DNA from 4 places in the Sinorhizobium prairiense genome. Region 1 is predicted to be linked to each of the others. Evidence: riboswitches for the same ligand, from Rfam matches in the RefSeq annotation. Region 1 holds a riboswitch; each other region holds the start of a gene.

Region 1 (3,276 bases):
CCGCGGGCAGCAACCGGTCTGCGGGAATCAAGCGTGTGGCCAATCTTCTGCAGGTATCCTCCGCCTTCGGCAGGGCGATGGAAACGGTGGATCGCGAACACATGTGCGCCGTGCTCTTTCCGGCTCTGAAAGTCCTTGCGGCCGGCGGCAAGCTCACGCAGGACGAAATTGCCCATGCGGTTGCCGCGTGCGCCGAAGGCTATTCATTCCCGACCAATCTCGATCGTGATCCGCCGGTTGGCGGTCTGGCGCCCAGGACGCAGGCGCAGCTGATGCACGAAGCGCTTGCCGGTGAATGGAGTGCCGAGGCGTTTGCCGAGGCGCTGGCCGATCAGGCGGCGAGAAAGCTAAGCTAAACCACCTGGCTCAATGCACGGTCACGAAGCCATATTCACCAACATATCAAAGGGAGGAACAGGATGAGCACGGACCACGCCCGTTTGGACGGGAAGATCGCCATCGTGACCGGTGGCACGCAGGGGCTCGGTGCCGCGATTGCCGCACTCTTTGCCGAGCGTGGCGCCGCCGGCGTCGTCATTTGCGGGCGCAACGCGGCGAAGGGCGAGGCGAAAGCTGCCGAGATCGCCGCGGCGACCGGTTCGAAGGTCGTCTACGTACCGGCGGATCTCGAGCGGGTGGAGGATGCCCGTGCGGTCGTGGCGGCTTGCGACCGCGCCTTCGGCGGTGTCGATGCGCTGGTCAACGCCGCAGCGATCACCGACCGGGGCACGATCCTAGACACTAGCCCGGAACTCTTCGACCGGATGTTCGCGGTCAATGTGCGGGCGCCATTCTTCCTGATGCAAGAGGTGATAAAGGTTATGCGGCGGGAGAAGACGGAGGGCACGATCGTCAATATCGGCTCCATGTCGGCGAAGGCGGGCCAGCCCTTCATCACAGCCTATTGTGCGTCGAAGGGGGCGCTGGAGACGCTGACCAGGAACACCGCCTATGCCGTCCTGCGCAACCGGATACGGGTCAACGGCCTCAACATCGGCTGGATGGCCTCGGAAGGCGAAGACCGCATCCAGCGCGAATATCACGATGCGCCAGCGAACTGGCTGGAAAAGGCGGCGGCGAGCCAGCCCTTCGGCAGGCTCGTAGATCCGGCCGAGGTCGCGCGCGCCTGCGCCTATCTCTCATCGGCAGAATCCGGCCTCATGACGGGTTCCGTCATCTGTTTCGATCAGTCGATCTGGGGGGCCTATGACGCCTCGCCTCATCCGGAGGCACCGCTCTGAAGCTCTCCTCTTGCTCGCCTTGCGTTTCGAGGGGAGCTGTGGCCATATGCCGCCGTCAGGTGCCCGCGAAATGCGGGAGAATCGGGAAGCCGGTGCAGTTCCGGCACGTGCCCAACGCTGTGACGGGGACGTTCTCGCCAGGTTGGTCTGAATCTTTCAGACCTTTGCCACTGAATCTTCACGTGATTCGGGAAGGCGGCGCGAACGGATGATCCGAAGTCAGAAGACCGGCCTGGCGAGATAGACCGGCCCCGCGCGGACGGCGGGAGGTTTCCGCATTGTTGGGGATCGAACGATGCTGCCTGAACAGAACGGCTGCCTTGCGGCGGCCGGAGCTTTTTCGCCGGACGAGCGCGCCGCCGTCTATCGTGCCATAGAGACCCGCCGCGACGTGCGCGACGAATTCCTGCCCGAACCACTGCCTGAGGATCTGGTCGCGCGACTGCTCGCTGCGGCGCACCAGGCGCCGTCCGTCGGCTTCATGCAACCTTGGAACTTCGTGCTCGTTCGTCGGGACGAGACGCGGGAGAAAGTCTGGCAGGCATTCCGGTGCGCCAATGACGAGGCCGCAGAAATGTTTTCCGGCGAAAGGCAGGCGAAGTATCGCTCGCTGAAGCTCGAAGGCATTCGCAAGGCGCCGCTCAGCATTTGCGTGACCTGCGACCGGACGCGCGGCGGAGCGGTCGTCCTGGGCCGCACCCATAATCCGCAGATGGATCTGTACTCGACCGTTTGCGCCGTCCAGAATCTCTGGCTTGCCGCGCGCGCCGAAGGGGTGGGCGTCGGCTGGGTCAGCATTTTCCATGAGAGGGAGATCAAGGCGATTCTCGGGATTCCGGAGCATATCGAAATCGTCGCCTGGCTTTGCCTGGGTTTCGTCGACAAGCTGTATCAAGAGCCGGAACTCGCCGCGAAGGGCTGGCGGCAGCGCTTGCCGCTCGAAGATCTCGTTTTCGAGGAAGGCTGGGGTGTCCGTTAGATCACGATGTTAGGGTCGATCTCAGGCCTGTTGATATTCTGGATACCCGACGCGGCTTGTTCGATACCCTCATTCCTGTGCTTGTCACAGGAATCCAGCCAGACCAAGTCCCTGGGCTGAAAGAACTCTTCCCGCGCCGCAGACGCGGCGCTGCTGGACCCTGTGACAAGCACAGGGATGAGGGTCGAGAGGGTGCGACCCCTCGGCGCGTTTCATAAACCGTGAAGATAGCGAGGCGGCGCGGAAGCTCCCGCCCGTATACAGCGTCCCGCTTCGCTTCGATGTAGTAGCCGCACATCCCCGGTCCCTCATTCCTGTGCTCGTCACAGGAATCCAGCCAGACCAAGTCCTTGGGCTGCAAGAACGCTTCCCGCGCCGCAGACGCGGCGCTGCTGGATCCCTGTGACAAGCACAGAGATGAGGGTCGAGAGGGTGCGACCCCTCGGCGCGTTTCATAAACCGTGAAGATAGCGAGCGCGGAAGCTCCCGCCCGTATACAGTGTCCCGCTTCGCTTCGATGTAGTAGCCGCACATCCCCGGTCCCTCATTCCTGTGCTTGTCACAGGAATCCAGCCAGACCAAGTCCTTGGGCTGAAAGAACGCTTCCCGCGCCGCAGACGCGGCGCTCACCTCATCCCTGTGACGAGCACAAGGGATGAGGTGAGGAGAGATTGCAGTCCTCCGAAAAGTTTCCCACAGCGCCGCGCGTCTTATCAGACGCGCAAAGATCGCTGCTTAACGGGCTCTAGATCAAGAATATGCGTGATTCCAGCAGAATGCTCGCAACGGCGCCTGTCAATTGTCCTGCAGCGGCTGGTATCGCGGCCCAAGCGGATGCTTGAGGTCGATCGCGCTCTCTTCCTGCGGAAGGAAAGTCGGACCGACGATGCGGACCTTGTTTTTGGTCGGGTCGTAGGGCCGCTCTTCTATCGGCTTGGGCGGCGCCTTTCTCTCGCTGCCGATGGTAATGACCGATGGGCTGACGGCGGTGAGCTTTCCGGCAGAGCCTGTCTTTTGCCTGTTGGCATCCGTTGCGGAATCCGGAATTCCGCAGCC
Region 2 (3,276 bases), on a different replicon from region 1:
CCCGGCGTGATCGGCAACTCAGTACCGCCACCTCGGCGCGCGTTTGGCATTGTGAAGCAACTCCGAAGCCTCCGCGAAATCGCCAAAAAGGCTGGTCAAGCGCTTCTCCTCCTCTTGAGGCAAGCGTTGCCGCCGGCAAAAAGCGTGTATGTTCCATACCTTAGTAGTAGTTTGATTAGAAATCTTATCGGCTTCAACGCGCTCTACCATCTAGCTCCTCCCAAAGCCAAGGAGGTTAGCCTATGCTACTTAAGTCTAATAAAGCAAGAAATAACTAAGTAATACTTATTGCCGTATCGTGCTGGCTGCGATTAGTAGCTGACGGGAGAAAGATCCGCAGTGAAGTTGATGCCAGGTGCTTGCGGCGACTTCCCTTTGGCCAAGATGCTGACTTCGGAAACGCCGCCGTCGGGATTTTATGGTGACCTTATCGGCGCCGAAAACCGACGTGATGCCGTTGTGCGTCGTATGGCGGCTTGTGGTTACAGCGGCCGTCAGCCGGTCGCCTTCGGTCGAGTATGATCGGACATAATTTAATAATTCGGCGTCACCACCCCAGATCTTACCGTCGATAACGTGACGCTGGATGTATCCGCCAATCTTACTTCGTCACTTCGGGCCCGACGCAGCACCCCTATGACAGGTTGCCTATAGGAACCGCTGAGCTCATGTTCGGGGATGAGGGCTACCATGCAAGTGCTTGTTGCCGCGTTGCTGTCTTGCGCTCGATTTTTTAGATGATGCCGGGGAATTCGCCATCATGCTGATCGTCGGGCTCGGCCAACGCCGGTATGGGCTTGATAGGCCTTGCTGCTAGAGCTTTGAGGTCCTCGGCTAGGCCTGCGAGCTGCGCTGCAAAGTCCATCAAATTTGAAGCCGCGCAGTGCGCCGCGATATCCGAGAGGCCAGAAGCCGGCTCGTTTCGGCCGGCGCATTTCGGTTCGCTATCGTCCATGTCTCAGTCCCATTTCCATCAATGTGGATCAATGGCGAGGCCCGTCAAGGGCTGCGGCCGGTGACGAGCCTCCCGGCCGCCTGCGAGGGGCTGGAGCGACCAATGTCAGTTTAGGCCGGACGAGCGCCGGCCGCCATTAACCAGTGCGGCTTAGCCCGCTTGAATCTGCACCGATCTCGCCAGACGCGCTCTTCGCCTGGCGCTCGGTCGTGTGGACCTATTCTACGGCCGAACTGGTGAAGGTTCTAGCCGGCGAGCGACCGCAGCCGAGCGTCGAAGAGCTGCCGGCAATCGAGTGGCCGTGATTTGAAATGTTCAGACGATGCCGGAGAATTTCTGATGCTCGCGCACTTAGGCTTTTGCCGCCGCTTCTAGGCTCTTGCACTTCTTTTCGGACTTGAGCAGAGCGTGATCATCTTTCGGCGCAAGGTGGAGAACGGATAGTCCAGTGGACAAATGTGGGACCTTTGACAGCAATGGCTTTCGAACATTCTTCATTGTGTTTTGGCCGGCGCGAGCATAACAGTTCAGATGATGGTTCCGCCCGACTGGAGGGAAGGCGGATGAAAAGGGAATACGGTGAGGACGACCCCTCAGGGGCCAAAACCGTGGCTGCCCCCGCAACTGTGAGCGGCGAGCAAAGTCCAGAGATGCCATTGGCCGTGGATCGGCTGATAAGGCGGACCAAGCTACGACCCGCAAGCCAGGAGACCTGCCATCAGATTTGGGCGATACGCCTCAACAACTGCCATGCCGCACGGTGGGTGCGGAAAGGAGAGCACATGCATATCGAACCAGGCGTCGTGGACGGCGCCAAAATTTTGTTGAGTTATGCCACTGCCGCAGGGGCTTTCGGGCTCACCGCCAAGTTGGCGACTGACAGTATTCGCAACGACGGTGGTGCGGGCACGCTCGCGTTGCGCAGTGTCGTCACAACGGCTTTGGTCTTCTGCTTTTTCGAAGTTCTGCCGCACCATCCTGTAGGCGTCTCGGAAGTCCACCTTATCCTCGGATCAACCCTACTTCTACTGTTTGGTGCAGGCGCCGCCGCGATCGGCCTTGCAGCCGGGCTGCTTCTTCAAGGGCTTTTCTTTGCACCCTTTGATTTGCCGCAATATGGCATGAACGTAACAACATTGCTGGTGCCCCTTTGGGCGGTCAGTCTGTTCGCCGAGCGGATCATTCCGGCCCGGACCGCGTATGTGGACCTGAAATACGGGCAAGCTTTGGCGCTTTCCACGGCCTATCAGAGTGGTATTGTTGCTTGGGTAGCCTTCTGGGCCCTGTATGGCCACGGATTCAGCGTCGAAAACCTCGCCGCCGTCAGCTCCTTCGGTGTTGCCTATATGGGCGTTATCCTGCTGGAGCCTCTGATCGATCTGGGTGTTCTCGCCGGTGCAAAGGCGCTCGACCGCTACAGTCGCGGTCCTATGTTCAATATTAGATTGCATCAGGCGGTCTGAACAAGATCAACGCCATAGGCATCTTTAGGCGCAAGCGGGCTGGACCGCTTGCGCCGTACGTCACGAACTGCGGAGGACTTGGCCGGTAACCACGGTCCGATACGCCTGCTCGCAAAATCGGTCATGCAATTGGGCGCTGTGAACAGCTGAGCTTCGGCCGCAATTCTTCAAGGGTGCTCTGGCTGCTGAACCTGGCCGCCCGCCATTTCCCTTCGGTTCACCCAAATGCGAAAATCACTCGCTGCGCAGCGTGCGCCGAGGATCTGTTCTTCGCTCCGCGAGCCGCAGATACCCTATACCGTCCGGATAGGCCCCGCGGGTGTCGGGTTCCAAGTCAACGCCGGGGCTGTGCCTCATGGCGCGACTTCCATTCCGGCTGATGCTCAGAGCAGAACCAGTGCGGCTCCGCCCGATCGACGGCGAAGCCAAAGCTGCCCCATCTGGCGCAGCCCGGATGCTCGCAGTCGTGGACGTACGGCCCGAGATCGTAGTGAGGCTTCGCGCCCAGTTCGTCACTCAAAGGACGACCTCCTGTGGTCGCCTCCCCAATTTTGGGGAGTTCGAGCATCGGTTGATTGTTCTTCGTTTGTTCTTACATTATCTCATCGCCATGGTCGAGACAATTGGCGATGCATTCAGCCTCGGTTGGCAAGTCAAAGCGCGATGTGCATTCGGTAACCGCGAAGGCATGAAATCCGTTCGCCAGTGCACTTGGACTTATGATCTCGACATGCTGACGCTGGTCGCGACGCGGGGCAGGGACTTTCCGCTGGCGATGCTCGCCAGTCGCCTTCGCTGTCCTCGCTGTGGATCGAGAAGTGTGGCCGTCGTGTTCATTCCGCCTTCGGAGGGCGACAC
Region 3 (3,276 bases), on a different replicon from region 1:
CAACGGTCTTGAACGGGATCGCCGTTTCGCCGATCGCAGCGCCCATCCAGAGTGCCGCGAACAGGATCACGAGCGCGGCGATAGCCGCGCCGACGCGTCCCGTCCCCGTTCGCCCGGCCAGGGTCAGCACGCGGCTCACTTGCCCAACCCACCCTTGGAAGCCGGCCCAGCCTTGGGCGCAAGTCCGGCCTCGGCGATGGCATCCGCCAGCGCTTCGATTCCTTCGATCGTGCGGATCGTCGGGTTCATCGCCTGCGCATCCATGTCGAACACATAGCCTTTGGCGACTGCCGGCATGAGGCTCGCCACGGGATCGGTCTTCAGGAATTCGAGTTTGGCGTCGAGGCTGTCCAGCGGGTAGCGTCGACGCTCCATGGAGCCGGCAACGATCATGGTCGGCTCGGCCTTGGCGATGGTTTCCCAGCCGACCGTCGGCCATTCGTCTTCAGTGTCGATGATGTTTTCGATTCCGAGCGCCGCCATTATGTAGCCGGGTGCGCCGTTCCTGCCGGCGACATAGGGGTCGGCATCGGCAGCGCTGGAGAACCAGAAGACCGCCGAGAGTTTGCCCCCGGCCGAGGCGACCTTGGCGCGCGCCGCCTCTTCTCGGCTTTTCAGCTCGGCCACGACCTTCTCGCCCTTGTCCTGAACATCGTAAATCTGCGCCAGCTCGCGAATTTCCCGATAGACGAGATCCATGGTGAAGACCTGCCGGCGCACGCCGTCGCTCGCCGCCGAATTCTCCTTGCCGGTGCAATCCGAAGGCGATGTGTAGACCGGAATGCCGAGCTCCTCGAACTGCTCCGGCCGCGCGACCACGCCTTCCGGGCCGACCTGCCATTGAAATTGCACCGCCACCATGTCCGGTTTCTTGGCAAGCACGCTTTCGAAGCTCGGATCGTTGTCTGCCAGGCGCTCGACCTTGGCGTTGACCTCCTCGTAACCTTCAAGGACGGGGCCGACCCAGAGGGCGGTGCCGGCGACCTTGTCCGCAAGGCCGAGCAGATAGAGGATTTCGGTGCTGCTCTGGCCGATCGAGACGGTGCGCGTCGGCGTCTTGTCGAAGGTGATCTGCCGACCGCAGTTTTCGAGTGTCAGCGGATAGGTCGTCTCGGCAGCGAAGGCGGGACGGTCAAGAGCCGCTACGCCTGTGGAAAAGGTGATGAGACCCGCAATGAGCGGTCGTTTCCAAAAGCTGTTCATGAATAGTCCCCGAATGTGAGGCCGCTATACGGCCGTGATCGTCAGCCTGCCGATCGGGTTCGATCGGACGAGTGACGGCTCGACCTCGGGGAAACTGATGAAAGCGTGCGCCGCAAGGCGCGAAAGATGGTCATGGCTTGCTCCTGTTCCGGGCATCCCCGCCCGTGACGTTGGATCTGATTTGACGGCAGGTCTCCTGGCTCGCGGACAGAAATCGCTCATCTGCCTTCCCGCGCAACGCGCGCAGTGGCTGGCGCCTGGGCGCCACGATGAACGACGATCCGCTTACAGTTGCGGGGGCAGCCACGGTTTTGGTCCCTCTTGGGTCGTCCGCACCGTGTTCCCTATTAATCCCCTCCACCTCACGGGTAGGGGAACCGTCAGGCTCAGTTAATTTAGAATGCAGCCGCCGGTCAAGGTGAAACGCGACGCCGATGCGTAGAGGTTCAATATGTTATGTTATTACACTCGTCAACAGAAAGTTATGTAATAACATTTCACAAGCGCCACGTACTGTTCCTTCAACCGGTGCCGCCGGATCGGCATCGGCCATTAGGGCTTTGGGCCATCGCATGGCCGCAGGACGATTGGTTCCCGGCTTTGCGCCGCCAGTTCGCGGCAGCCGCCGGCGTCGCAAAGCGTCCAGCCGGAGACGGTCGCTCCGGAGGCGGCCAGGACCAGCTCGGGAAGGGGCGGCAGGTCGGGCGTCCAGACCCACCAGCGGCCCTGGCGACGGGCATTGTCTCCCGGCTCCATTCCCGCACCCGAACCCTGCACGCGCGCCTCCTCGAGAACGAGACCATCGACCGTGACGGCCCAACGCTCCTGCCATTCGGTCTTCTCGACCGAATGGGTCCAGCCGAGGGTGAAGACACCCGCAGCAACGGCGACAGCCTTGCCGCCGATGATGCAGGCAAGCGCGCTCATGCCGGTTTCGCCGTCTGCCGGCCAGCCTGGCGGGCGCGCCGCCAGATCACGAAGGCGAAGAGCGCGGAGAGTGCAAAGCCGACTTCATCGGTGATCGGCAGCGCCGCCAGCAACGTGAAGGCGGCCGCGGCCGCGAGCACCCGCTCGAAAACCCCGAGCCGGACTGCGGCGAAGCCTACCACGGCGGCACCCCAGAGCGCGATCGCCAGACCGGTCTTGACGACGATATAGGCGACGGCAGCCGGATAGCCCACCGATGCGGCCATCGCGCCGCCATCCTGCAGCATCAGCGCCGGCGAATAAACGGCCATGAACGGGATGACGAAACCGGCCGCCGCCACCTTGATCGCCTGGATCGAGATCTTCAGCCCGCTTTCCCGCGCGATCGGTGCTGCCGCGAAGCAGGCAAGCGCCACCGGCGGCGTCAGATCGGCAAGAATCCCGAAATAGAAGACGAACATGTGGCTGACGATAAGCGGTACCCCGAGTTCCAGAAGCGCGGGCCCGGCGATCGACGAGGTGATGATGTAGTTCGGGATCGTCGGTATGCCCATGCCGAGTACGAGGCAGGTGACCATGGTCAGAAGCAGCGACAGAAACAGGCTTTTGCCTCCGACCGAGACGATGAACTGGCCGAAGGTATTGGCCGCTCCGGTCAGCGTCATCGTACCGATGATCACGCCGACGAGCGCGCAGGCGATCGCCACCGGAAGGGCCGTCTTGGCCCCTTCGGCAAGGGCGTCGCGACATATCACCAGGGTCTCCCGGCCGCCCTTCAGGAAGGCGTTGCCGGCAATCAGCAGCGCCAGCGCTGCGACGATCACGCCGATGCCGAACTGGAAGAAGGCGGCCGCCACGAGGCCGAGGCCGACCCAGAAGATGATGCGTATGACACCGGCGGGAAGGCCGAGCGCGAGCGAACTGCCCAGGATCAGAAGGCCGGTGAAGGCCAGGCCGACCGTACCGGCAAAAAGCGGCGTATAGCCGGAGAACAGCAGCCAGACGAGCGCGGCGAGCGGCAGGATCAGATGCCATTGTTCGAGGATTGCCGCCTTGGCCGAAGGCAGCTGGTCCCTGGGCAGGCCGAGCAGCCCGTACTTGCCGGCTTCGAGATGGACCATCCAGAAGGCGGAAACGAAATAGAGG
Region 4 (3,276 bases), 1.1 Mb from region 1:
CGGCACCGGGAGCGTAATGCGAGGCGAGCATGCCGGGCGCCTCGATGACGGCGCCGGCGGTCTCAGGACGCTCGATGGCGAGACCGGTCAAAGCTTCGATCTCTGCCGCGTCGAGCCCCCCGGGCCTCAGCAGCCGCAGCTTTCCGTTCTCGACCTTGACGATGGTCGATTCAAGGCCGATCGCGGCCGGGCCTGCGTCGAGGATGAGCTTCAGCCTGGAGCCGAGATCCGCCTGCACATGGGCCGCACTGGTGGGACTGATCTTGCCCGAGGTGTTGGCGCTCGGCGCCGCCAAAGGTCGCCCGAACCGGGCGATCACCCGACGCGAGAAGCCGTCGGGCATCCGAATTCCGAGCGTATCGAGACCGGCGGATGCGAGCGTGTGCACGGTGCTTTCCCGCCGCTGCGGCAGGATCAGCGTGAGGGGGCCAGGCCAAAAAGCCTCGGCCAGACGTCTCGAAACCGGATCGAAGGTCACATGCGCCTCCGCCATCGCCAGATCGGAGACGTGACAGATCAGCGGATTGAACCGCGGCCGCCCCTTCATCTCGTAAATGCGGCTGATCGCATCGGGGGTCGTGGCATCGGCGGCAAGGCCGTATACGGTCTCCGTGGGGATCGCCACGGGTTCCCTGTCCGAAAGAACTGCGCAAGCCGTCTCGATTGCCCGCTCCGGTTCGATCCGCGTGTCGATGATTTCGGCCATGGCGTTCTGATCCTTTCCGTCGCTTCCTTAACGGAGCGATTGCAAAAACAGAACGATTTTCTTGGTCAAAGGCTGCGAATGATCCGCCGCAAGGCTTCGTCGCGTGCGCCGAGCATCAGCACGTTCTTCAGCGCCACCTTCGGATCCTGCGTCCGGAAAATCAGGCCGTTGCCGCGCACGTTGCGGTTGACGACGATCCGCTCTTCGCCGGCATCGGGCTCGATCGCGACGGCGAAATACATGCGCGAATAGCCCGGCTGGATCCGGTCGAAGAAATGGGTCTCGTTCCCGAGGTCGCAGAAGAAGTTCGCGAGATAAAAGGACCAGGTGATCTCATGTCCCTTGGCGAGGCAGGTTTTCGCGGCGGTCACGTGGCAGTAGCCGAGATGCGGACTGTTGGCGAGCGTGCGATGGAAGACCATCTTCGGGAACTGGATCGAGGCATGAAACCCGTTGATTCGGCTGTGGGTCGTCTCGCCCGCCGTCGTCAGCTTCCGCGCCGTCTGCTGCGCAACCTCGGCATAACTGAGATACTGACGCTCGTTCGCCATCCACCGGCGTCTATCGATCCGGCCGGTCCGCAGGAACTCGGTGTGAGCCTTGGCTTTCGCCGGTGCGGCCGGCGCCTTGTCGGCAGCGTCGTAATATCGGAGTTTTGCCATGGGCGTCGTCGCGCCATCCTGTCCGAAAGCGGGTTGATGGTAGCGAACGTAAATCATCACAGTTAACGAATTGGTTCGTTTGCGGCCGTGCGGGCATCGATCAGACCTTGTGTCGGTGGGCCGTGTCGTAAAATGGCCAGTCGCCTTCGCGCCATGAACGGCGCTGCCGAAAAATCCGCCGGCTGCGCGGAGATTCACCTACTTCCTTGTTTGTTATGGATAATATCCGTCTGCCAATCGTGCCGATTGCGCCGCGAATGGCTGTCGTCTTTCTGGAAGCGGATGTCGTCTATTGGCAGTTGCCGGACCGGCCCTGAGGCTTAGATGAGGACACTCAAGGTGCTGCCTCGAAGGGAAGGCGGAGAATTGGGAAGCCGGTCAAATCCCGGCGCTGCCCCCGCAACGGTGGTGGAGCGAACAGCCACGGCAGAAGGCCACTGGACACAGCGTCCGGGAAGGCGCCGGGCAGGTCCCTTGCGGACAGCTCCAGAGCCCGGAAACCAGCCTTGAAGCAGAAACAGACCGTAGCTGGTTGCGGCGGGCAGCCGGATCGGAGCCAATTGCGTTGCGGGTCCATGCGGCCGGCGCGGGTTCCAGTCCTGCCTCTCCGAAACGGCGGAAAACGAGGATAAGGGCATGGAAATTCAGACCGAAATGCTGCGCAAGCTGAAGACCCGTCGCGAAGGCTACAGCCTCGACCGCGCCTTCTACGTCGATCCTGATTATTATCGCCAGGACCTGGAGCAGATCTGGTACAAGGATTGGCTGTTCATCGGCCATGATTGTGAAGTCCCGCGGCCGGGGAACTATTTCACGGTGCAGGTCGGCGATTACCCGGTCGTTATCGTTCGAGACAGACAGGGCGCGGTGCGGGCACTGCACAATTCGTGCCGCCATCGCGGCTCGCGCGTATGCACGCAGCACAAAGGCTCATCCGCCAAACTCGTCTGTCCCTACCACCAGTGGACCTACGAGCTCGACGGCCGCCTGCTCTTCGCGCGGCAGATGCCCGAGGGCTTCGACCCGGCCGAACACAGTCTTAAGCCGATCCACTGCGAAACCGTCGGCGGTTACATCTTCATCAGCCTTGCCGAACAACCGATGGACTTCCGGCCGTTCCGCGAGACGGTCGCGGCCTATCTCGCGCCGCACCGCCTCGGGGAAACGAAGGTCGCCTTCGAGAGCACAATCGTCGAGAAGGGCAATTGGAAGCTGGTCTGGGAGAACAATCGCGAGTGCTACCACTGCGCCGCCAATCATCCGGAACTCTGCCGTACCTATCCCGAAGCGCCGACCGTCACCGGTGTCCAGGGGGCGATGAACGACCCGGAAATCGGCGCCCATTGGCAGAAATGCGAGGCGGCGGGCCTTCCGAGCGCTTTCAGGATCGCGCCTACCGGCCAGTTCCGCATGACGAGAATGCCGCTGATCAACGGCGCCGAGAGCTATACGATGTCCGGACAGAAGGCCGTACGCAGGCAGCTCTCCGCCGGGCTTGACGCCGATGGCATCGGCACGCTGCTCCTCTTCCATTATCCGACGACCTGGAACCACATTCTGGGCGATCATGCGATCACCTTCCGCGTTCTGCCGCTCGGGCCGGAACTGACGCAGGTTACGACCAAATGGCTGGTCAACAAGGATGCGGTGGAGGGCGTCGACTATACGATAGACGAGCTGACGCACGTCTGGACGGAGACCAACGACCAGGACCGGCAGATCGTCGAGGAAAACGCGTTCGGGATCCGCTCGCCGGCCTATGAGCCGGGTCCATATTCGGCCGAACACGAGGGCGGCGTCATGCAGTTCGTCGAGTGGTATTCGAACTTCATGCTGGACCGCCTTCAGGGCGGGGCCACGCAGCTCTCGCGGGTGGCATGACCATGGAAATGCCTCGCTCCTTTCACC

The links. A riboswitch is a leader RNA that binds a small molecule or an ion and turns the genes downstream of it on or off. The one in region 1 is predicted to bind cobalamin.
Region 2: another riboswitch for cobalamin. It lies ahead of N0Q91_RS28445 (energy-coupling factor ABC transporter permease); the one in region 1 lies ahead of bluB (5,6-dimethylbenzimidazole synthase).
Region 3: another riboswitch for cobalamin. It lies ahead of N0Q91_RS26090 (ABC transporter substrate-binding protein); the one in region 1 lies ahead of bluB (5,6-dimethylbenzimidazole synthase).
Region 4: another riboswitch for cobalamin. It lies ahead of N0Q91_RS13570 (aromatic ring-hydroxylating oxygenase subunit alpha); the one in region 1 lies ahead of bluB (5,6-dimethylbenzimidazole synthase).

What each region holds. Positions count from the first base shown of each region.
Region 1 covers NZ_CP104131.1:1,189,864-1,193,139, forward strand. Annotated here, with positions in the region: gene N0Q91_RS08320 (phytanoyl-CoA dioxygenase family protein) at 1-356, shown strand, start outside; gene N0Q91_RS08325 (SDR family oxidoreductase) at 420-1,241, shown strand; cobalamin riboswitch at 1,282-1,491, shown strand; gene bluB (5,6-dimethylbenzimidazole synthase) at 1,537-2,220, shown strand; gene N0Q91_RS08335 (DUF2865 domain-containing protein) at 3,016-3,276, opposite strand, start outside.
Region 2 covers NZ_CP104133.1:1,097,487-1,100,762, forward strand. Annotated here, with positions in the region: gene N0Q91_RS28435 (hypothetical protein) at 19-210, opposite strand; gene N0Q91_RS28440 (hypothetical protein) at 734-955, opposite strand; cobalamin riboswitch at 1,474-1,689, shown strand; gene N0Q91_RS28445 (energy-coupling factor ABC transporter permease) at 1,738-2,418, shown strand; gene N0Q91_RS28450 (EsV-1-7 cysteine-rich motif-containing protein) at 2,753-2,938, opposite strand.
Region 3 covers NZ_CP104133.1:598,502-601,777, reverse strand. Annotated here, with positions in the region: gene N0Q91_RS26095 (FecCD family ABC transporter permease) at 1-139, opposite strand, end outside; gene N0Q91_RS26090 (ABC transporter substrate-binding protein) at 136-1,203, opposite strand; cobalamin riboswitch at 1,373-1,601, opposite strand; gene N0Q91_RS26085 (DUF1850 domain-containing protein) at 1,756-2,130, opposite strand; gene N0Q91_RS26080 (TRAP transporter permease) at 2,127-3,276, opposite strand, start outside.
Region 4 covers NZ_CP104131.1:2,257,949-2,261,224, reverse strand. Annotated here, with positions in the region: gene N0Q91_RS13580 (L-threonylcarbamoyladenylate synthase) at 1-706, opposite strand, end outside; gene N0Q91_RS13575 (DUF6656 family protein) at 772-1,368, opposite strand; cobalamin riboswitch at 1,689-1,891, shown strand; gene N0Q91_RS13570 (aromatic ring-hydroxylating oxygenase subunit alpha) at 2,005-3,249, shown strand; gene N0Q91_RS13565 (FAD-binding oxidoreductase) at 3,246-3,276, shown strand, end outside.